2 regions of the Bradyrhizobium sp. WSM1253 genome follow, and region 1 is predicted to be linked to the other one. Evidence: riboswitches for the same ligand, from Rfam matches in the RefSeq annotation. Region 1 holds a riboswitch; the other holds the start of a gene.

What was found. A riboswitch is a leader RNA that binds a small molecule or an ion and turns the genes downstream of it on or off. The one in region 1 is predicted to bind S-adenosylmethionine.
Region 2: it holds a riboswitch for S-adenosylmethionine, as region 1 does, so the genes downstream of both, BRA1253DRAFT_RS19930 (homoserine O-acetyltransferase) here and BRA1253DRAFT_RS21695 (O-succinylhomoserine sulfhydrylase) in region 1, are expected to answer to the same signal.

What each region holds. Positions count from the first base shown of each region.
Region 1 covers NZ_JH600073.1:4,247,371-4,258,947, forward strand. The annotation lists gene BRA1253DRAFT_RS21630 (GNAT family N-acetyltransferase) at 1-48, opposite strand, end outside; gene BRA1253DRAFT_RS21635 (helix-turn-helix domain-containing protein) at 59-640, opposite strand; gene BRA1253DRAFT_RS21640 (alpha/beta fold hydrolase) at 810-1,802, shown strand; tRNA gene BRA1253DRAFT_RS21645 (tRNA-Gly) at 1,807-1,880, opposite strand; gene BRA1253DRAFT_RS21650 (methylated-DNA--[protein]-cysteine S-methyltransferase) at 2,052-2,630, shown strand; gene BRA1253DRAFT_RS21655 (helix-turn-helix transcriptional regulator) at 2,640-3,479, shown strand; gene BRA1253DRAFT_RS21660 (VOC family protein) at 3,536-3,895, shown strand; gene BRA1253DRAFT_RS21665 (SRPBCC family protein) at 4,086-4,487, shown strand; gene BRA1253DRAFT_RS21670 (hypothetical protein) at 4,588-5,070, shown strand; gene BRA1253DRAFT_RS21675 (MATE family efflux transporter) at 5,067-6,512, opposite strand; gene BRA1253DRAFT_RS21680 (hypothetical protein) at 6,834-7,886, opposite strand; gene BRA1253DRAFT_RS21685 (PAS domain S-box protein) at 8,010-8,420, opposite strand; gene BRA1253DRAFT_RS21690 (2'-deoxycytidine 5'-triphosphate deaminase) at 8,598-9,734, opposite strand; SAM riboswitch at 9,815-9,894, shown strand; gene BRA1253DRAFT_RS21695 (O-succinylhomoserine sulfhydrylase) at 9,965-11,161, shown strand; gene BRA1253DRAFT_RS21700 (SGNH/GDSL hydrolase family protein) at 11,284-11,577, opposite strand, start outside.
Region 2 covers NZ_JH600073.1:3,905,775-3,917,351, forward strand. The annotation lists gene BRA1253DRAFT_RS19915 (TIGR02594 family protein) at 1-153, opposite strand, end outside; gene BRA1253DRAFT_RS19920 (alpha/beta fold hydrolase) at 363-1,226, shown strand; gene metW (methionine biosynthesis protein MetW) at 1,349-2,011, opposite strand; gene BRA1253DRAFT_RS19930 (homoserine O-acetyltransferase) at 2,027-3,229, opposite strand; SAM riboswitch at 3,320-3,399, opposite strand; gene BRA1253DRAFT_RS19935 (chorismate mutase) at 3,604-4,452, shown strand; gene hisC (histidinol-phosphate transaminase) at 4,487-5,581, shown strand; gene BRA1253DRAFT_RS19945 (prephenate/arogenate dehydrogenase family protein) at 5,578-6,516, shown strand; gene BRA1253DRAFT_RS19950 (hypothetical protein) at 6,631-8,199, opposite strand; gene BRA1253DRAFT_RS19955 (hypothetical protein) at 8,486-8,713, opposite strand; gene BRA1253DRAFT_RS19960 (GDSL-type esterase/lipase family protein) at 8,904-10,247, opposite strand; gene BRA1253DRAFT_RS19965 (DUF2125 domain-containing protein) at 10,487-11,577, opposite strand, start outside.

The sequences.
Region 1 (11,577 bases):
CAGCGCGATGACGCGCGGATCAAAGGTGTCGCCGGTGCGGATCTGCATCGTCAGGGCCTCACATCTTGCCGTAGGACGCGCCGCGGCGCGTGATGATGACGTAGCGCGCGTCCTGTCTGGTCTCGTTCTCGAAGATCACCGCGCGCATCACGTCGAAGTCGAGACAGTCGCCTTCGCGCAGGCGAACCGCCTTGGCGTCGATGTGCACGGCGATCGCGCCCTCCAGCATCAGCAGCTGCTGGGTGAAGGCGTTGCGCCCCCAGGGGCTGTACGGCACCCGCGCGCCGGCCGGCAAATCGACGACGATAACCTCGATGCCGCTCGCCGCGTCCGTCGGCGAGGCGTGACGGCGGCGATAGCCGCTGTCGGGATCGCGCCAGTGCGGTTGGTCGGCGAGCCGCACCAGCCGCTCCGGCGGCTTTTCGGCCAACGCCACCACGTCGCTCAAGGACACATCGAGCGCCGCGCAGAGCTTGTTGAGCAGCGACGCCGTCGCACTGCTCTGCGCCCGCTCCACCCGCCCGATCATAGCCCGGCTGACGCCGGACCGCGCCGCCAGTTCGTTCAGCGTCATGCCGGCTTGCGTCCGCACCGTCTTCAATCGGCGACCGATCGCGCGGTCGAGCTTTTGCTGGTCCATGATCTCTGATCCAAACGTTGCCCGTCGCAGGGACCGCATCCGCCGGACGAGAAGATTAGGCCGGAGCAGCGGCGTATGCCGGGATCGACGGGCTAATATATTGGAACCTTTGCGCGCGGGGCAGCAACGTTTAGGATGGGCGCAATCACGATGCAGCGGGAGGTGTGGCATGAACGGACCGACGCAACGGATCATCAAGGCCAACGGCATCAGCCTCAACGTCGCCGAACAGGGCGAAGGGCCGCTGGTGCTACTCTGCCACGGCTTTCCGGAAGGTTGGTATTCCTGGCGTCACCAACTCGCGGCGCTGGCCGCGGCCGGCTACCACGCTGTCGCGCCCGACATGCGCGGCTACGGCAAGAGCGACAAGCCCGAGGCGATCGACCAGTATACGATCCTCCACATGGTCGGCGACCTCGTCGGCGTGCTCGACGCTTTCGAGGCGAAGGACGCCGTCATCGTCGGGCACGACTGGGGCGCGACGATCGCCTGGCACACGGCGCGCCTGCGGCCCGATCGCTTCCGCGCCGCCGCCATTCTCAGCGTGCCCTATCGACCGCGCGGTCCGGTGCCGCCGACGAGTGTAATGCCACAGACGTCGGACGCGCAGTTCTATCAACTGTATTTCCAGGAGCCGGGTGTCGCCGAAGCGGAATTCGAAAGGGATCCGCGCGCAACGCTCGGCGCCATGCTCTATGGCGGTTCCGGCGAAGGCGCGGCGGTGATCCGCGCCAATGCCGAGCGTCAAGGGCGGACCGCCGGTGTCGGCATGGTCTCTCGCAAGGACGGCTTGCTACCGAAAATGCAGGTGCCGCTGCCGCCGTGGCTGAGTAGCGCGGACCTCGACTATTACGGTGCCGAATTTGCCCACAGTGGGTTTCGCGGACCGCTCAATTACTATCGCAACATCGATCGCAACTGGGAGCTGATGGGCGCCTTCGAGGGCGTCAAGGTGGTCGTGCCCTCGCTCTTCATCGCCGGCGACCACGACATGGTCATGGCCTTCCCCGGCGCCGCCGAGCACGTTGCCAACATGAAGCAATGGGTGCAGCAACTGCGCGGGATCAAGATGCTATCTGGGTGCGGACACTGGACGCAGCAGGAACGGCCGGCGGAGGTGAATGCGGCGATCGTGGAATTTCTGCGGAGCCTGCCGAACTAAAGGATGGAGCGGGCGAAGGGAATCGAACCCTCGTATGCAGCTTGGGAAGCTGCCGTTCTACCATTGAACTACGCCCGCGGATGCGCAGCCTGCGCCCGCTCTGATTAGCCGAGACGGCGCATCTCGCCAAGCGCTTTGGCGCAGGCCGCCTGACCCTTCTTAAGTTTCCGGTAAGATTTTGGGTGCGCCGGATTGTGGCGGTGTTATGATCGCCTGTCTGGGGAGACGTGCACTGAGTGGGGCGTGTGCATGGTGGGGCGTGGCTACGCGATATTCGACACGACCATAGGGCGCTGCGGCATCATCTGGAGCAGCACCGGTATCGTCGCCGTGCAATTGCCCGAGGCGCGGGAGATCGACACCCGGCGCCGGATTTTCCAGGTCCATCCCGAGGCGCGCGAGCAGCGGCCGTCCGCGAACGCCGCGTTCGCGATCGAGGGCATCGTGGGCTTGCTGCAAGGCAGCGATGCTGATTTTTCCGAGGTCAGCCTGGATGCGAGCGGGGTGCCCGGCTTCAACCGGCGGGTCTACGAGGCGGCCTGCGCCATCCCGCGCGGGGAGACGCGCACCTATCACGAGATCGCCAAGGCGCTGGGCGCCTCCGGCGCCGCGCATTCTGTGGCACAGGCGATCGCGAAAAATCCCTACATGCTGATCGTGCCCTGCCACCGGGTGCTGGAGGCCGGCAATTACACCGACCGGCTCTCGCCCTATGGCGGGGTGATCTCCAAGCGGCGGCTGCTGTCGCTGGAGGGCGCCCATCCGATCGCCAGCAAGACGCTGTTCGACGTGCTGCTGCCCGTTGCCTCGCCGAGGCCCTCCACCTAGATAGGCGGGATGGATGCAACCACGCTGCTGACGACCCCCTCGATGACCGTCTCCGAGTTTCGCTGCGACGCGGGACCGGACGACAGCCCGTTTGCGGAGTGTCGCACCGGCCATTCCATTGCCTATGTCCGCGCCGGAAGCTTTGGCTGTCATTGCCGCGCCGGCTTCTTCGATCTGGTCGCGGGCTCGATGCTGGTCGGTGCGCCGGGCGAGGAATACACCTGCACGCATGAGCATGTCGCCGGCGACGTCTGCCTGTCCTTTTTCCTCGGCGAGGATCTGGTCGACGCGCTCGGCGGCCGGCGAGACGTCTGGCAGGTCGGCGCAACGCCGCCGCTGCCCGAGCTGATGGTGCTGGGCGAGCTCGCCCAGACGGCGGCAGATGGCAACAGCGACCTCGGTCTCGACGAGGTCGGCCAGATCCTCGCCGGCCGTTTCGTCGATGTCGTCTCGGGCAAGGCGCGCAAGCCGACGACGCCGACCGCGCGCGACCGCCGCCGTGCCGTGGAAGCCGCGCTGTGGATCGACGCCAATTCGCATGCCGAAGTCGACCTCGAACAGGCGGCGCGGCAGGCAGGGCTCAGCCCGTTCCATTTCCTGCGGCTGTTCTCGGCCGTGCTCGGCGTCACCCCGCATCAATATCTAGTGCGCTCGCGCCTGCGGCATGCGGCGCGGCTGCTGACCGACGACGACATCGCAGTTACCGACATCGCCTATGACGTCGGCTTCGGCGATCTCTCCAACTTCGTCCGCACCTTCCACCGCGCCGCCGGCGTCTCGCCGACCAAGTTCCGTCAGGCCTCGAAGGGAGAGCGCAAGATTCTCCAAGAGCAACTCATCCTCAACTGACTAGGTTCGTCTCCGGCGCGCGCCGATTGCGGCGCGCTTTGGCAATGGAGACGACCATGTACGACCATATCGGATTGCGCGTTGCCGACCTCGACGCCGCAACGCGCTTCTACACCGCAGTGCTGGCGCCGCTCGGTTATGTCCTGTGCTCAAGCGGCGACGGTTATGCCGGCTTCGGACCGCAGGGCGCGCCGGCGCTGTGGCTGCACCTGAACAAGGGGCGGAAAGCCGATGGCGCGCATATCGCGTTTCGCGCTGGGGATCATGATTCGGTCAAGGCATTCCATAGCGAGGGCCTGAAGAGCGGCGGTCGCGACAATGGCGGCGCCGGCCCGCGCAAGGATTACAGCCCGACTTACTACGCGGCGTTTTTGATCGATCCCGATGGCAACAATGTCGAGGCGGTTTGCACGTGAGTACGGCAGGCCTCACCACACACATTGTCATGCCCCGGCTTGACCGGGGCATCCAGTACGCCGCAGCTTCTCGATTCATCACAGCGGCCTCTGGAATACTGGATCGCCCGATCAAGTCGGGCGATGACAGCTGAGATGACGGCGCTATCGCTCGCTTCTCTACATCACAGGATTCAACCAGGATTCAACAATGGCCTCCATCCACAACGACATTCCCCTCAACGCCCCGGCGCGCGACGTCTGGGATGCGGTGCGTGATTTCGGCGCGCTGCATCGGCGGCTGGCGCCGGGCTTCGTCACGGCCTGCGCGCTCGACGGCGACGCGCGCGTCGTCACCTTCGCCAATGGATCGGTGGCGCGCGAGGTGCTGGTCGATTGCGACGATGCGCGGCAGCGGCTGGTCTACGCGATCAACAACGAGCGGCTGAAGCATTACAGCGCCTCGGTGCGGGTGATCGCCGAGGGCGAGGCGAGAAGCCGCCTGGTCTGGATCATCGACATGCTGCCGAATGAGCTCGCGCCCTATGTGCAGGGACAGACCAAGGACGCTGTCGCCGCCATACACCGAGCGTTTCCAGCGGCGGCTGCGTGATATTTCTCACAGAGCCCCGCCCTTGTCCGCCGTAACCATGGCGGCGTGCGCCCGGTTGGCTCCGCTCTCCCGGCGGCGCCACGCACGCGAGGAGCAGGCCATGAGAGGTGCGGACAAGGTGATCTGCCAGGCGGCCGCCGTGCTGCTGATGTTTTCGATTTCGAGCGCGCCGGCAAAGGCGCAATTCCTCGGCGGCGGCGGTGCCGGCGGCGAGGACATGATGACCCAGATGGCGCCGATGCTGGAGATGATGAAGGCCAAGATGGGCAAGCGCCGCTTCGGCATGATGATGCAGACCATGGGCCCAATGATGAGCCGCATGATGGAGAATGGCGGCGGCGGAATTGGCGGCCTCGGCGGCGGCAATCTCGGCGGCGGTTTCGGGGCGCCCAATTACGGCGGCTACGCACCGATGGGCGGAGGCGGATATATGCTGACTGGAATGAGCGGCATGGGCGGCGGCGATATCATGGGCATGCTCGGCGGCGCCGGTGGCGGCGACATGATGGCGATGATTCCGCAACTGATGCGGCTCGCCAATGTCGGCGGCGGTGGCGGCCATCGCCGCCACAGGCATCGCTAGTCCGCAGCGGCCGACAGAGCCGGCCTGATCGCAGGTTTGGTTTGGCGCGGTCCCCAGCGCGTCAGCACCACGCTGGAGGACGAGAGCAGGCCGAGCACGACCATCGAGCTCGCCGCCAGCCAGAAGAAGCTTTGCGCGGTGGCATCGTGCGTCGACAGCCACCAGCCGACCGCCGAGATGTAGATCAGCCGCGCGGTCTGCGCCAGCACCGGGCCGATTACCTTGGCAGCGCCCTGCGACGAGAAATACATCGTCGAGGCAAGGCCGATGAAGGCGTAGAACGGCGCCACCGTCGACAAATATTGATGGCTGGTGGCGCGCACGGTCGCGCTGTCGGTGAAGATGTTGACCCAGAGATCGGGGAAGATCGCGACCAGGCAAGCCGGTGCACCGACGGCGACGAAGGCGCTCGCGGCCGCGATCCAGGCGATGCGCCGCGCGCGGGCGATGCGACCGGCGCCGACCGCCATGCCGATCATCGGCACCGAGGCGATGCCGAACGAGAACGCGATCGAGGTCAGCAGGAATTCCAGCCGCGCACCGATGCCGTAGCCGGCGAGGATCGCGGTGCCGAATTTCGCAAGCATGTGGGTGAAGATCGAGATCGTCAGCACCGATTGCAGCGGCGAGAAGCAGGCGATGGCGCCGACCTTCAGGATGTCGAAAAACATCGCCCATTGGATCCGAAGTCCGCGCAGTTTCGGCGTCACGCGGGCGCGGCCGGAGAACAGGTACCAGCCCATCACGCCGATGTTCATGCAATAGGCAATCAGCGCGCCGGCGGCGACGCCGCGCATACCGAATTGCGGCACCGGACCGAGCCCGAGGCCGAGCGTGCCGCCAAGCACGATCTGCCAGGCCGCAGAATTGAGGATCAACAGCGACGGCAGCTTCATGTTGCCGGTGCCGCGGAGGATTCCGGCCATGGTGTTGAGTAGCCAGGGCAGCACGGCGCCGCCGAAAAACACCTGGGTGTAGGCGATCGCATGCGTCAGCACGTCGCCGCGGCCACCGAGCATTTCCAGAACGCGCGGTCCGAAGATCAGCATGCCCAGCATGAAGACGAGGCCGAAGCTGATTCCGATCAGCAGCGCGTGCGCGGCGAGCGTCCCGGCACGCTCGCGATCGCCGGCGCCGAGCGCGCGCGCGATGGCGGAGGCCACCGCGCCGCCCATCGCACCGCCCGACATGGTCATGGTCAGGATCACTGTCGGAAACACCAGCGCCATCGCGGCCAGCGCTTCCACACCAAGACGTCCGATATAGGAGGTCTCCGCAATCACCGTGCAAGTGCCGGCTGAGAGCGCGACGACGTTGGGCCAGGCCAGTCCGAGCAGCGTGCGCAGGATCGGCCCGTCCATCAGCGCGCTCCTCACAGGGCGCGGGGGCGGCGGCAGCGGACGCTCTTGTTCATCGACCGGGATTTCGGCGATGTCTGACATGTCCTCTCCGGGCGAAAGCGCCATTTGCGGCGCGGCAATGCTTGGGTGTACCAATGAATTGGTTCGCGCGCAGGGCGCAACGACAGGCTTGTTAGCACGATGCGCAGCGATTCCTCCTGCGCTAGGTGCAGGCGTGCCCTGCGGCAGCGCATTTCAGCCCGTGGAATTGCGGCTCTCAGTCCCCGTGGGGCCATCCTTCGAGACGCCCGCGTCGCGGGCTCCTCAGGATGAGGTCTTGTTTCGCGGTGACATGTCGGACCCTCATGGTGAGGAGCCCGCGAAGCTGGCGTCTCGAACCACGAGGCCAACGCCCGCGCGGCATTACCCAATCGTCCAGAGCAATGGCGGACGGCCGCGCGATGTCGGGGACAGGTGCACTCCGATGTGCCGCCCGCATCCGGCCGCGAGCCCTTCGAACAACCCCGCCAGCACCTTGGTGCAGGCAGGGTGGTCATCGGCAACGCCGTCCATCAACTTCCAGCTCTGCTGACGGATTTCGAACATGCCTTCGGATTGCGTCGTCTCAGCCACATCGTCCTGCGCGACCAACAGCGCGTTGAGGAACGTCGCGAATTCGCTCGCACCGCCGCGGCCCATCGACAGCGCCGCAGCGACCTCATCGAAATATTGCATCCCGATCAGCTTGCCCGTGAGGTGCAGGAGATAGCCGGCATCCTCCGGACCGAACAGTTGCACCATCACGGGCGCGGCGGTGCGCACATATTCCATCGCATAGTTGCGATAGGCTTTTTCCAGTCGCGGTCTGGGCCAGCTTGCGACTGGCAACGCCGGAGCGGCGGCTGCATCGAACGGCGGCGCTTCGAGATGCCGCGCGAACACGAGGCGCTGGTCGAGTTCGAGGGGCTGGTCATATTGATAATAGTAGCCTTCGAGCCCATCCTGGCCGTCGACGCTCTGCTTGGTGCAGACGAACCCTAATCTGGTATCGCCGAGCGCCACACCGTTGTTGGCGTGCCAGCCGCGCAGCATCGCGCGCGAGACTTCGCCCGGCACGCCGCAGATGGCGGTGCCCTTCCAGATCCAGCGCGGCGGCGGATAGCGGATCCAGGCTTTGCGATCACTCTCATACATGTATTCGACGTGCACGCCGCCGATCCAGTTGGAGAGGTAGTGATATTGCGCGGCCGCCACGGCGGGCGGCAGATGGGTCAACCCGAGCTTCTCCAGCCCCGGCAGAAAGCGCTCCTGCTGCTGGCGGCGGAACACGCGAAAGACGAACTCCGCAGCATCCGCCGTGCCGCGACGCGTGACCACGGTGAGGATCAGACCGGTGAAATAGGCGTGATTGAGATCGGCAACCGCGCGCCAGCGTTTCCATTGAGCTTCCTGCGCGGGGTCAGATGCGGCGGTCATGTTCGCTCCCGATCGTTGTTTTGATCGAGTGTGTCACTGCATCCGGTGACGGACAAGCTGAGCCGCATGCAGGGCGCCCTGCACGCCGGCTCGCCAATTCCGCATCACGAATTTTGCGCAGGCTTAGATTTGCGCGGCTTTGGCGGCACGCTCGCGTTCGACGCGCTCGGTGACGTCGCGGGCCATCGCCACCGACCCCTGCACCACTCCAGCGGCATCCCGCACCAGCGCAAAGGTCATCTCGATGTAGAGCTTGCGTCCGTCCTTGTGCAGCGCGCGGGTCAGTGTCGGTTTGCCCGCAAGCTTCATCGCGCCGCTGGCAAGCGCGGCCTCGAAGCCTTTCCAGTGCGCGGCACGCAGATGTTCGGGAATGATGAGGTCGAGATTCTGACCCAGCGCTTCGTCCGCGGAGAATCCGAACAGTGCGGACGATGCGCGATTCCACCGCATGATCGTGCCGGAGCGATCCGAATAGATCAGCGCGTCTGCGACGTCGTCGAGGATTTTTGCCTCGAGTTCGGATTGATCTGTCATTTCGCCACCTCGGACGTAGCCCGGATTCGCTTCTTATCCTGACACAGATTCGGTGTCATCGCCCGACTTGATCGGGCGATCCAGTATTCCAGAGGCGGATGTGATCGAACCGATAGGCTCCGGCGTACTGGATGCCCCGGTCAAGCCGGGGCATGACAGCGGAAGGTGAGGCTATCCCTACGCCCGGAAATGCTTGCTCAGCTTCAGCCCCTGGGCCTGGTAATTTGAGCCGATGCGCTGGCCGTACATGGCGTCGGGGCGCGCCAGCATCTTTTCATAGACGAGGCGGCCGACGATCTGGCCGTGCTCGAGGATGAACGGCACCTCGCGCGAGCGCACTTCGAGCACGGCGCGCGCCCCCAACCCGCCGGCGCCGGCATAGCCGAAGCCGGGATCGAAGAATCCGGCATAATGCACGCGGAACTCGCCGACCAGCGGATCGAACGGCACCATCTCCGCGGCGTAATCGGGCGGCACCTGCACCGCCTCTTTCGACGCCAGGATATAGAACTCGCCGGGATCGAGGATCAGGCTGCCGTCGGGACGGGCCGAGATCGGCTCCCAGAACTCCTCGACGGAATAGCCGGCGCGGCGATCGACGTCGATCACGCCGGTGTGGCGCTTGGCGCGGTAGCCGACGAAGCCGCCGCTCTTCTCGCCGGAGAGATCTACGGAGACGGCGACGCCGCCGGTGAGATCGGCATCGTCGATATCGACGAGACGTTCGGTCGCGTGCAGCGCCTCGAGGTCGTCGATGTTGAGGATGGCATCGCCGGTGCGGAAGCGTACCTGGCTCAGGCGCGAGCCCTCGCTGACCAGCACCGGGAACGTCTTGGGGCTGATCTCGGCATAGAGCGGGCCGTGATAGCCGGCACCGATCATGTCGAAGCGGCGGGTGCCGTCGGCGATCACGCGGGTGAAGACGTCGAGCCGACCGGTCGAGCTCTTCGGGTTGGCGGCCGCGACGATCTCCGGCGGCAGCGCGAGGCTTTCGAGCAGCGGCACGATGTAGACGCAGTTGGTCTCCAGCACCGCGCCGTCGGCGAGGCTGAACTCGTGCAGCTTCAATTCGTCGATGCGCTCGGCAACGGTGGCGCCGGGACCAGGCAGGAAGCTGGCGCGAACGCGATAGGCGATATCGCCGAGACGCAAATCGAGGCTCGCCGGCTGGATCTGGCTTTCGACGAAGTCGTAAGCGGGCAGGATGAGACCGCCCTCCGCCATCGCCGCGATCATGCGGTCGGGCAGGATACCATTGGCGTCGGCGGCGACCGTGAACGTCAACCCGGGGTCCTCATCAGGGATCAAACACATCCCGACATGCGGGCAATATGAGCGTTTTACGGCTATCCGATGGACGTCTTGACGGAAAGGGCATTGCGGAATATGAGCATGACTTATCCCGTGGTGATTTGAGCCGGCCGGCTTGCAGCCACGTTAAATAAGTCGCTAAACAGGCCGGGGACCTCTGTGATCCCGGCCCGTGGAAATATTCCAGGCCGGTTTTTTTGTGGCCATTTTCGATGGTCACTTCAGGAGGTCCTATGTCGAAGTCCCCGGCGCCAACCGCGCAATACCGTCCCGAAACTCGCTTGGTTCATTCCGGCACCCTGCGCTCGCAATATGGCGAGACCTCGGAGTCGCTGTTCCTGACCCAGGGCTACGTCTACAACAGCGCCGAGGAGTGCGAGGCGCGGTTCAAGGGCGAGGACCCCGGCTTCATCTATTCACGCTACTCCAATCCGACCATCGCGATGTTCGAGCGCCGCATGATCGAGCTCGAAGGCGCCGAAGCGGCACGTTCCGCCGCGACCGGCATGGCCGCGGTGACGACGGCGATCCTGGCGCCGCTGAAGGCCGGCGATCACGTCGTGGCCTCGCGCGCGCTGTTCGGCTCGTGTCTCTACGTCGTGCAGGATTTGCTGCCACGCTACGGCATCGAGACCACGCTGGTCGACGGCCTCGATCTTGACCAGTGGCAGCGCGCCATGAAGCCGAACACCAAGACGTTTTTCCTGGAGAGCCCGACCAATCCGACGCTCGACGTGCTCGACATTCCCGGCATTGCCGAGATCGCGCACAGCGGCGGCGCGCGGCTCGTCGTCGACAACGTGTTCGCCACGCCGATCTGGCAGAGCCCGCTCGCGCTCGGCGCCGACGTCGTGGTCTATTCCGCGACCAAGCACATCGACGGCCAGGGCCGCTGTCTCGGCGGCATCATCCTGTCCTCGGAGGCGTTCATCGCCGAGCACATCCACAATTTCATGCGCCAGACCGGCCCGTCGATCTCGCCGTTCAACGCCTGGGTGCTGCTCAAGGGCCTGGAGACGCTCGCCGTGCGCGTGCGCGCGCAGACCGAGACGGCCGCGCGCATCGCGGACGTGCTGGCGAGCCATCCGAAGATTTCGCGACTGGTGTTTCCCGGCCGCGCCGATCATCCGCAGGCGGCATTGGTGAAGAAGCAGATGCGCGGCGGCTCGACCTTGGTCGGCTTCGAGGTCAAGGGCGGCAAGGCGGCGGCGTTCCGCGTGCTCAACGAGCTCAAGCTTGCCAAGATCTCGAACAATCTCGGCGACGCCAAGAGCCTCGTCACGCACCCCGCCACCACGACGCATCAGCGCCTCAAGCCGGAGGACCGCGCCGCGCTCGGCATCAGCGAGGGATTCATCCGCTTCTCGGCGGGGCTGGAGCACGCGGATGATCTAATCGAGGATCTGACCGCGGCGCTGGAGAAGGCGTAGCCACACACTCGGAATCGTAGGGTGGGCAAAGCGAAGCGTGCCCACCCTTCACGATCGCGGTGCCGATAGATGGTGGGCACGGCGCGCGAAGAGCGCGCCTTTGCCCACCCTACGGCACCAAGCTACATCGGCCGGTACGTCCGCAGGTCCGCGGGCACGTTCACGCCGAGCTTGATCTGGCCGACGGAGCGGATGATGTCGTCGCCGAGGAGCTGGGCGAAGCAGGCGTAGCCCCAATCGTTCATGTGCAGGCCGTCGGCGATCACAAAGCTCTCGACCGGAAGCGACTGCTTCTCGTGCCAGTCGCGCATCACCTCGAAGCGCGGGAAGATGCCGACGTGACGGAGCTCAGCGACCTTGCCGAGCAGCTTCACCATCTTGCCGGCGCTCTCGGCGCGCTGGTTGACGGCTGGCGA
Region 2 (11,577 bases), 340 kb from region 1:
ATGTCTGCTGGCGTGATGCGCGTAAGCGTGCCGCTCTGCGCTATGACGATGAGGTCGTGCTGACGCCGGAGAGGTGAGCGCGGCGACCGCCGCGAAGGAAACAGCCAGCGCGACGACACAGCGCGACAGGCGAGACGCAAACAACTCGAACATTCTTCATCCTTCGTTGACACCCCCACTTCCCAATCGGCCCGTGCGGTGGCCGACATCCGCGGGCTGTATCAGTATCCTGATGTGGCGAGAACAAGACGCGGTCGCGGAGATTTTGGACGATGATTAAGATGATTAATAAGTGTTAGGTTCGTATGCGCTAACCGCAGGACGGCATTCCAATGTCGCAGCCACCTCTGGGAGAAAACCGGATGCCTCACGCCCTCACGAAGGACAATTGCCGCCTCTATTTCGAACAAGCAGGCACGGGCACGCCAATACTTTTTCTGCACGAATTCGCCGCCGACTACACCAATTGGGAGCCGCAGATGCGCTACTTCTCGCGCGGCCATCGCTGCATCACCTATTCCGCGCGCGGCTACACGCCATCGGACGTGCCTGATGGCGAGGTCTACGGCTACACGCATTTCTACACCGATGCGCTCGCGGTGCTCGATCATCTGAAGATCGATCGCGCGCACTTCGTCGGCCTCTCGATGGGCGCCTATTCATCGCTCCAGATCGGGCTCAACGCGCCCCAACGTGCCCTGTCGATGACGCTCGCCGGCGTCGGCTCAGGCTCGGAGATCGAGAACCTCGACGCCTGGCGCCGGCAGTGCCGCGCCAACGCGGAGCAATTCGAGATGCTCGGCTCAGCCGAAGTCGCAAAAGTCACGCGCGAGGCGCCGAGCCGGATTCCGTTCCTGACGAAGGACCCGCGCGGCCACGCCGATTTCTATGCCGCGCTGGCGCGGCACGACGCCAAGGGATCGGCGCGGACGATGCGCGGCTTCCAGGCCGGACGTCCCTCGATCTTTACGATGACGGATGCGATCAGAGCCGCCGCGACGCCGGCACTCATCATCTGCGGCGACGAGGACGATCCGTGCGTGGGCGCAAGCCTGTTCCTGAAGAAGCATCTGCCTGCGGCAGGGCTCGCCATGTTTCCGAAGTCCGGCCACGTGCTCAATCTCGAAGAGCCCGCGCTGTTCAACGAAACGGTGGAACGGTTCGTCACGCTGGTGGAAGCGGGACGATGGCCGGCGCGCGATGCGCGGTCGTTGCCGGCGCATTAGCGCGAAGGCGTCGCCACACGCTCCGTCGCGTAGCCTGGAGGGAGCGAAAGCGAAATCCGGGGCCTTCGCCTCCGCGGATAGAATCCCGGATTGCGCTACGCTTCATCCGGGCTACGGGAATCCTATTTCCTGCCGCCTCGCGTCAGCAAGAACACGCCCTGTTCGCCGAACAGATTCCACACCCACCAGGGCATCCGCAGCCGCAGCGGACGGCCGTAGAGGTCGAGCGCCTCGGCACGTTCCATCTTGACGTCGATCGCGTCGCAGAGCTCGACGAAATCCTTGATGGTGCAAAAATGGATGTTGGCGGTGTCATACCAGCTTGCCGGCAGATTTTCCGTCCGCGGCATGTGGCCGCCGATCAGGAGCTGGAGCCGCATCTTCCAGAAGCCGAAATTCGGGAACGACACGATGGCGCGGCGGCCGATGCGCAGCAAATTCTCCAGCACCACTTTCGGCTGCCGCGTCGCCTGCAAGGTCTGCGACAGGATCACGTAGTCGAAGGCGTCATCCGGATAGTTCACGAGATCGGTGTCGGCATCGCCCTGCACCACCGCAAGCCCCTTGGCGACGCAGCGGTTGACGCCCTCGCGCGACAGCTCGATGCCGCGGCCGTCGATGCCACGGGTTTCCAGCAGCTGGAGCAGGTCGCCCTCGCCACAGCCGACGTCCAGCACCTTCGAGCCCGGCTTGACCATCTCGGCGACCAGCACATGGTCGGCGCGAAAATCACCGGGCTGCCCGGTCGCAAGGCCGCCCAGCGGCAACGCTTCCTGTACAGACATGGCTAGCCGTCCTTGTTAAGCAGTCTTGGCAGTGAGCCCGCGCGCCTTGCCTGCCGACTGCAGGAAGGCACGGGCAATGTCGAAGAACTCGGGCACGTCGAGCAGGAACGCGTCGTGACCGCGATCGGTCTCGATCTCGGCGAAGGACACCCGCGCGCTCGACGCATTCAGGGCGTGCACCAGCGCGCGCGATTCCGAGGTCGGGAACAGCCAGTCGCTGGTGAAAGAAACCACGCAGAAGCGGGTCTGGATTCCCGCGAACGCCTTCGCCAGCACGCCGCCATGGTCGCCGGCGATGTCGAAATAATCCATCGCACGGGTGAGATAGAGATAGGAGTTGGCGTCGAAGCGCTCGACGAAGGAGGAGCCCTGGTAGCGCAGATAGGACTCGACCTGGAAGTCGGCGTCGAACGAGAAGGTCGGCAGCTCGCGGTCCTGCATGCGCCGGCCGAATTTTCGATGCAGCGCGGCGTCCGAAAGATAGGTGATGTGCGCCGCCATCCTAGCGACAGCGAGCCCGCGATGCGGATGGATGCCGTGATCGGCATAGCCGCCTTGGTGCCAGTCGGGATCGGCCATCACCGCCTGACGGCCAAGCTCGTGGAACGCGATGTTCTGCGCCGAATGTCGTGTCGAGCAGGCAATCGCCAGCGCGGAGAATACCCGGGTCGGATACGCCGCAGTCCATTGCAGCACCTGCATGCCGCCCATCGAGCCGCCGACGACTGCGAACAGCGTGTCGATGCCGAGCCGGTCGATCAGCATCGCCTGCGCGCGCACCATGTCGGGGATGGTGATGACGGGGAAATCGAGGCCCCAAACCTTGCCCGTCGCGGGATTGATCGAAGCCGGACCGGTCGAGCCCATGCAGCCGCCGATCACGTTGGAGCAGATGATAAAATACTCGCTGGGATCGAGCGGTCGGCCGGGGCCGACCAAGGTCTCCCACCAGCCGGGCTTGCCGGTGACAGGGTGCACATTGGCGACGTGCTGGTCGCCGGTCAGCGCATGGCAGATCAGGATCGCATTGGAGCGATCGGCATTGAGCTCGCCGTAGGTTTGGTAGGCGATCTGGAACGGGCTGAGATCGACACCGCAATCGAGCTGCAGCGGCTGCTCCGTGCCGAACTGCGCAACCTGCGAGCTCGGACGATCCACCTCGTGCGACCGCTCGTCGGCAGTGATCGCGGGACTGGGAATTGACTGGACGCCAACCATCTGACCATCGACCTCGTTTGCGATCGTAGAAGTGACCGCATTGACATCAGGCCATGAAAAACCCGGCCTGAACGATAGGTTCGGCCGGGATCGAAAGCGTCCCCGGCCTGTTTAGCGAGTTTTTTAACGTGGCTGCAAGCCGGCCGGCTCAAATGACCACGGAACGGATAAAAACTACCGTCTTGGACGGTTTTCGTCAAGTCGCGGCCCGGATCGACCAAATTCGCCTGTCGAGCCGCCGGCGGAAAGGGCCCGATTTCCCTTTGCATTTCTCTTTGCTTTCGCAGCCCCGACTGCCTAATCAGGATATCCATCACAGCGGTGACGGCTCGACTGAGCCGCATTGGAACGCCTCTCAACAGCACCTGTCAGACATGTCCCAACGTCCGCCCGCGCCACCATCGCTCCAGGAATTGCGCAAGGAGATCGACGCGATCGACGAGGGCATGCATCGCCTGCTGATGCAACGCGGCGACATCATCGACCGCCTGATCCAGGTGAAGCAGACCCAGGAGGTCGGCTCGGCGTTCCGTCCCGCGCGCGAGGCCGCCATGATGCGTGACCTCGTCCAGCGCCATCGCGGCATCCTGCCGCTCGACACGGTCGAGAGCATCTGGCGCGTGATCATCGCGACGTTCACTTACGTCCAGGCGCCATTCTCGGTGCACGCCGACATCTCGGCAAGCGAGCCGGCCATGCGCGATTCCGCGCGATTCCATTTCGGCTTCACCGTGCCTTACGTCGCGCATTTCAGCGCGCAGGCGGCGGTCGAGGCCGTCGCGAAATCCAAGGGCGACCTTGCGCTGGTCTCGGCAACCTCGAGCCGCACGCCGTGGTGGCTGTCGCTGGAAGAAGCCGGCGCGCCAAAGATCATCGCGCGGCTACCCTTTGTCGAGCGCGCCGACCATCCGGCGGCGTTGCCGGTGTTCGCGGTCTCGCGCGTCGCCGACAGCGCCCTGGTGACGGAGGTCGAGACCTTCAGCGTACGCGTGTCGGGGTGGAACGCCGAAGTTGCGCGCGTCCTGTCGCCGCTCGCCGAGATCGTGGCGGTGCCCGACACCGCCTTCGACGGCGCCGCGCTGCTGGTCTCGGTCACCGCGACGAGCAGCCTCGACAAAATCAAGGCTGCCCTGATCGAAGCGGGGGCCTCGGTGCGCTCCACGGCCCTCGTCGGCAGCCACGCAACGCGCTATACGGTGCCCCCGACCGGGCCGAAATCGTAAGTCGCGAACCGCTTAAGCCACTCCGGAGTTGAAGATGTCCCGCCCAGTGCCGAATCCCGGCATTCTCGATATTGCGCCCTATACGCCCGGCAAGACTCCGGTGGCGGAGCCCGGTCGCAAGGTGTTCAAGCTCTCGGCCAACGAGACGCCGTTCGGGCCCTCGCCGAAGGCGATCGAGGCGTTCAAGAACGTGGCGGATCACCTGGAAGACTATCCGGAAGGGACCTCGCGCGTGCTGCGCGAAGCGATCGGGCGCACCTTCGGGCTCGACCCCAACCGCATCATCTGCGGCGCCGGCTCGGACGAGATCCTCAATCTGCTCGCCCACGCCTATCTCAGCCATGGCGACGAGGCGATCTCGACCACGCACGGCTTCCTGGTCTACCCGATCGCAACCATGGCGGTCGGCGCCAGGAACGTCGTCGCGGCGGAGAAGAACCTCACCGCGGATGTAGACGCCATCCTGAAAGCCGTCACGCCGCGCACAAAACTGGTCTGGCTCGCCAACCCCAACAACCCGACCGGCACCTATCTGCCGTTCGACGAGGTCAAGCGCCTGCGCGCCGGCCTGCCCTCGCACGTGCTGCTGGTGCTGGACGCAGCCTATTGCGACTACGTCTCGCGCAACGATTACGAGATGGGGATCGAGCTGGTGGCGACCACCGAGAACACGGTCGTGACCCACACGTTCTCCAAGATCCATGGTCTTGCGGCGCTGCGGATCGGCTGGATGTTCGGCCCCGAACACATCATCGACGCGGTCAACCGCATCCGCGGTCCCTTCAACGTGTCGACGCCGGCGATGTACGCTGCCGTTGCCGCGATCGAGGACACCGCGCATCAGGCGATGTCGAAGCAGTTCACCGAGACCTGGCGCAACTGGCTGACCGAAGAGATCGGCAAGCTCGGCCTGAAGGTGACGCCGAGCGTCGCCAATTTCGTGCTGATCCACTTCCCGACCGAGGGCAAGACCTCGGACGCCGCCGACGCCTTCCTCACCAAGCGCGGGCTGGTGCTGCGCGGCTTGAAGAACTACGGCCTGCCGCATTCGTTGCGCATGACCATCGGCACCGAGGAGGCCAACCGCCTCGTCGTCGAGGGCCTGCGCGACTTCATGGCCGGAACATGAGCGCGACCCCGCACTTCCAGCGCGTCGCGCTGATCGGCTTCGGCTTGATCGGCGGCTCGATCGCGCGCGCTGCGAAGCTCCAGGGCTTGGCTGGCGAGATCGTCACCACCGCGCGCTCGGAGAAGACGCGCGCACGCGTGATGGAGCTCGGCATCGTCGATCAGGTCGTGGCGACCAATGCAGAAGCGGTGAAGGATGCCGATCTCGTCATCCTCTGCATTCCCGTCGGCGCCTGCGGGCCGGTGGCGCAGGAAATCGCCGCCTATCTCAAGCCCGGCGCGATCATCTCCGACGTCGGCTCGGTCAAGGGCGCCATCGTCAGGGATATGGCGCCGCATCTGCCGAAAGGCATCCATTTCGTGCCGGCGCATCCCGTCGCAGGCACCGAGCATTCGGGTCCCGATTCGGGCTTCGCCGAGCTCTTCATCAACCGCTGGTGCATCCTCACCCCACCGGAGGGCGTCGATGCGGCTGCCACCGATCGCCTGCGTGCGTTCTGGGCGGCGATGGGTGCCAAGGTCGAAATCATGACGCCGGATCATCATGATCTCGTGCTCGCGATCACCAGCCATCTGCCGCATCTGATCGCCTACACCATCGTCGGCACCGCCGACGAGCTGGCGCAGGTGACGGAGTCCGAGGTCATCAAGTTCTCCGCCGGCGGCTTTCGCGATTTCACCCGCATCGCCGCCTCCGATCCGACGATGTGGCGCGACGTCTTCCTCGCCAACAAGGAAGCCGTGCTGGAGATGCTCGGCACCTTCACCGAGGATCTGGCAAAGCTCACCCGCGCGATCCGCCGCGGCGACGGCGAGGCGCTGTTCGACCACTTCACCCGCACCCGCGCCATCCGCCGCGGCATTGTCGAGATCGGCCAGGATTCGGCGGCGCCCGACTTCGGCCGGCCGCATGCGCAGCTCGGCAACAAGCCGTAGCACTGAAGTAGCCCGGATGGAGCGCAAGCGTAATCCGGGACCTCCGTCGCTTGAGGCAAGATTCCCGGATTGCGCTTCGCTCCATCCGGGCTACGAGCCCGCGTGGCTCCATGACTAGAACGGATAGTAGCGGATCTGCGTCATGACCACGTTGTCGTCCGTCTTCGGGGCGCCGCCGACGCCGGCGAACGCGAACCGCTGCGTGTAGGAATATTGCAGGCCGGCTTTGAGCGTGCCGTAATTGCCCTGGTAGATTGTGTCGTAGATTCCCGCCGTGATCTGCCGGACCTCCCTGGTGTTGCCGTTGCAGGTCGCGGCCGGCGAATTCTCGGTCAAGCAGCCGGTGTTGTTGTAGAGCGGATTGCCGTAGCCGAAGGGCACCGTTCCAACATTGGCGAAATTCGCCTTGGCCTTTTCGAGGCCTGCATAGGAGTAGACATCGAGGCTGGGCGTCGCGTGCCAGATCAGGCCGACGGCGGCCGCCGTGATCGTCAGCGGGAGGATGGTGCCGTCCTGCGCCACCGCCGCGTCGGGGAACGGCGTAGCCGTGAAGCGGCCCAGCACGCCGTGCGAGCCATAGAGCTGAAGATCGAGGGTTTTCGGAATCAGTTCGGCGAAGATGTGTCCCCCGAAGCTTCCGGTGTCGTAGGTGTGGTTGGCGTTGTTGAAGCGATCGAACAGCTGGCGGTAGAGCGCCCACGCCTCGACATGCAGCTTGGTGGGCCCGAGCCGTGGGTCCCAGGCTGCCTTGACGGTGACGTCGGGCACCTGATTCAGACTGACATTGTTGAGGTTGTTGAAGAAGCTGCCGCCGGGACCGGTCAGATTGACCTGAAGGTTCGGGTTCAGCACGCCCTGGGGTCCAATGGCGGGTGTGCCGACAGCCGGGACGTTGCCGCCGAAGAACGCGGTCTGGGCATTCTCGACCGACGCAGCCAGCTTGAACTCCGGTCCGATGTCCTGCCAGACGCGCAGCCCGGGCTGCCGTGCCGCAAGAAATCCCGGGACGGATTCGAAGTCGATCACGCCGGGCGCATCGACGCCGCGAGGATCGATGCCCGACTTGGTCGGCGCGTTGAGCGACCAGGATTGCCCGGCGAGGAAGTGAAGACCGAGATCGGTGCGGTCCAGTTCCAGGCTGAGCTGCCGCATGCGCGGATTGAATGAGTTGGTCGCCACCGAGTTCGCCGTCTGAGCCGCACCTTCGAAATCGATCTCGCCGTAACCAGCGAGGTGCGTGTCGGCATCGGCATTGCCTTCGGCCAACACCGAGAACCTGCTCTGGCGCGCGGAGAAGCGCGTTTCCGGGATGTTGAAATTGTGGCTCTGCTGATAGGGGATGAAGTTGTAGACCGAGCCGGTATCGGAAGCGAGATTGCGTGAGCGGTAGATGCCGGTGAGATCGACCCAGCCTCCGAATGTCAACGTCACGCCCTTGTAGCAGACCTTGCCGGCCGCACATGGATCGGCGGCGAGCACCTTGTAACTTGCCGGTAACTGAACGGCCTTCGCCTGCGCTTCAACCTGCCGCGTCTTGCGCGCCTCAGAGTCCACGCGCTGCTGGAGCTCCTTCAGCTTCGCCTTCAGCGACTGGATTTCGGTTGTGACATTGTCGTCGGCACGCGCCTGCCCTGAACAGGCAGCGAGAATACCCAGCATCAGTCCGCAATTGATGATCCGCACTTGAAGCTTCCTCCATTTGGGAAGCGGATTGGATTCCGCGCGCCGTCTCCGGCGCCTGCATGCTTCCCTGGTGTGGAGTGATTTGAATGCGGCTGCGGTTATTCGCGGCGAGGTGCATCTTCTGCATTACGTTTTCCTGACGATCCTGTTCGGAATATTTTCGTTGGCCCCCGATCCGCACGCGCGACTGTCGCGATTGTCCAAGGCCACGTTCAAGGTAATGCGCATTGGGCCCGGCCGGGGCATGACCAGGCCCAGTTCGCGACGGGCAAGTGGTGGATGGCGACTATTTGCCCTTGGTCGCGCGCATCACCGTGGGGCGCGGTGATTTCCGCGAGGGGACGAATGCCATCGTCTCCCGCGTCGTGGGATTCGAGATGTTGCGATCACCATTAGGATACATCGAGGCGTATGCGGCCGGCTCCTGCGACTGCCATTCCCACTGCGCGAACGCGGGCGTCGCGAGCGTGGTCGAGATGGCGATAGCGGCAATGAACAGCCTGGACTTCGTCATGATATCTCTCCTGCCTGGGCGACCGCCTCAACGTGCGGCCGACATGGAGAGAGAGCGGACTTTGCGGCTCCGCATTCCCGGCGGGTCATCACGATCCGGCGAAGCGGCCGTGAGTTCAGCTCGTAACCTGCATGGAGGGAGTTACGACAGCTGAGGGCGATGAATGGAGACAGGCAACTCTGAATTCATCCTACTGCTTCGCGCTGCGATCAAACTTTCCCGGCTTGAACAGATCGAGGTCGATGGCCTGTCCCATCGCCAGATATCCGGTGCGGTTGGGATGAAGCTTGTCGCCGGCGCCGCCGGTCGTGCTTTCGGGAACGAACTCCGGCTTGAGGCCACCCGAGGCCGGATCGAGCGTCGCACGATCAAAATCTATCACGCCGTCGAATGTCCCCGAGCTACGGATAAATGCGTTGAGCGCCTTGCGCTTGTCATCCTGCTCGGGAAAACCATGTGCCGCGCTGGTGCTGCCCAGTGCCGAAACGACGGTGGCGCCAATGATCCGGGCTTGTGGCCATTTTGCGCGTAGCCTCGCGACGCCGTCCTTCATCGCGGCGATGACCTGGTCGGCGGTAAAATTGCCGTTCTTGCTGAAATCGTTGATGCCTTCCAGCCAGATCAGGCTCGATATGCCGGACAGCGACAGCACGTCGCGATCGAGCCGCTGGCCCGAAGCGGGGCCGCCCGCGTACGGTTTGTCGGGACCATATTCGGCGGGGCCTGCGATTTGGTTGCCACCGATGCCGCCGTTCACGACGGCGACCTTGTTGCCGTAGACCGCCTTCAGGCGACGCGACAGCACGTTGGGCCAGCGATCGTCGCCATTCATGGTTGAAGCGGTCCCGTCGGTAATCGAATCCCCAAACGCCATGACGGCAAAGGCATCGGAAGGCGCAGTCATCTCGATCGCATCGAGAAAGAACCACGACGCAGTCGCATAGGGGAAGGAAGCCTCGTCTTCGAGGGCGCCCTTCGCGCCGGCGCCGGGCGCACTGACATAGGAGGTGGTCAGCGCCTTGGCGTGCCAGGTCATCGGACCGCTCTGGCCGGCAACATGAAAACTGACCGCAAGCCGGCGGCCGGCGAGGTCATCAGGCCGCTTTGCAAACGGCAGCGCGATCGCATCGCTCCAGACCGAATTCCCCGGTGACACCGTAACGGAAGCCGTGCCGGCGAACGTCACCGGAGTGTTGGAGCCGCGGATCAACGCGGCACTGCCCGATTGCAGGCCGACGAAAACGCCGTCAAACGTGACTGGCTTGGTGCCGAAGGCGTTGCTGAGCCGGATGCGGGCCTGACGGCCCCAGATATCCGGTCGCACGATCAGACGAAAGGTCTGATCCCGCGCACCGGCCGCAGGCTCGGGAAACGCGAATTTCTGTTCGGGCTGGGCAGACGGATTGCCGACGGGGTATGGGCCCTGAACCGCGCCCGTCCAGGACACCACCCAATGCTCGCCATTCTTGGCGGTTGCGGTCTGAAGCGAGGCGACGAGCAGCGATGCTGCCACGAGACAATTCAACGCGTGCATTGTTTCCCCCGAACCCCAGATAATTGGGCGCGACCTTAGAGCCGTCAGTTGGTCTTCAATAGGGCGGCAGAACGTCTCCTGTCCAGACGCGCTGACGCACTCCTCGCCCGACGCAGGAGAGGACCTCGCAGGTTGCGTCACCGGCGACGACAAGACGCCCTTCGGAAGCGATCTGTTCACAGCTTCGGAAGCGTCAGGCGGACCGAGCTGTCCGCCCGGCAGATTGATGAATTCACGAACTAATAAAGCGACGGGATCTGACCGACCTTGACCGGGCCGAGCAGCACGGCGCCGTCGACGAACTTCAGCGGGAAGCTGCGAGCTTTCTTGCCTTCCAGCGTGCTCTCGGTGCCGATCGAATTGATGCCGGCGGCAACGCCGGCATTGGCGTTCTGCTTGATGACCTTGCCGAGGCCGGGAACGGCGCGGTCGAGCGCGCCGAACAGATTGTTCAGGTCCTGCGACTTCACGCCGGGCGCGACGCGATCGAGGGTTGCCTGCGGCACTCCCTCCTCCAGCATCTTCTCGATGCCGAGCGCGGGGATCACGCGCTCGAGGCCCGTCACCGTCATCTGCAGTTCGCCGTCGAGACGGCCGTTCGCCGAGAGCCCGAGCGTGCCGGCCGCAACCGCGATCATCTCGCCCTGCTGGATCCGGGACTGCACGATCTCGATATGGCCGCCGGCGGCCTGGATCTCGCGGAAGCGCTGCGGCCACGGCTTTGGCCTGAGGTCGGACAGTCCGGTGATCTTCGCCCGCGTATCGGCTTCGAACGGCTCGGCGAGCAGCGGATGAACGCCCTGGATGCTGCCCTGCGCGATCTGCAGCACGGTCTCGATCACGGGATGATCTGACGGCGATCCATCCGCGAGGCGTCCATGCAGCTCGACCTGTTTCGCGCGCGCGAGCGGCACCTGCACGCTGCCGTCGACGCGATTGACGGTGGGATCCTCGAACACGATGGAGGCGCGCTCCGGCACGGCGGGCAGGCCGACGACACTGCTGCGACCCTTGCTCCAGTTCACGACGAAGGTGCTTTGCGTGACGCCGTCAGTGAGCGTCGCGGGTGCGGTGAACTCGGCAATGACGCGCTTGGGGTCGTAGACTTGGGCGACGACCAGGATGTTGTCGAGCTTCGCCGTGAACGGCGTCTTGCTGGCGTTCTGCGACACCAGGGCGACGCTGGCGCCGGAACACTGGACCTCGAAGCGGAAGGGGAAGCCCGCGATCGAGCGCTTGGCGCAATCATAGATGCGCCCGGATTTGGCCTCCTGCGCGCGCCAGGCGTCGGCGGCGATTTCGGCCTGCGACGCCGCATAGAACCAGAAGC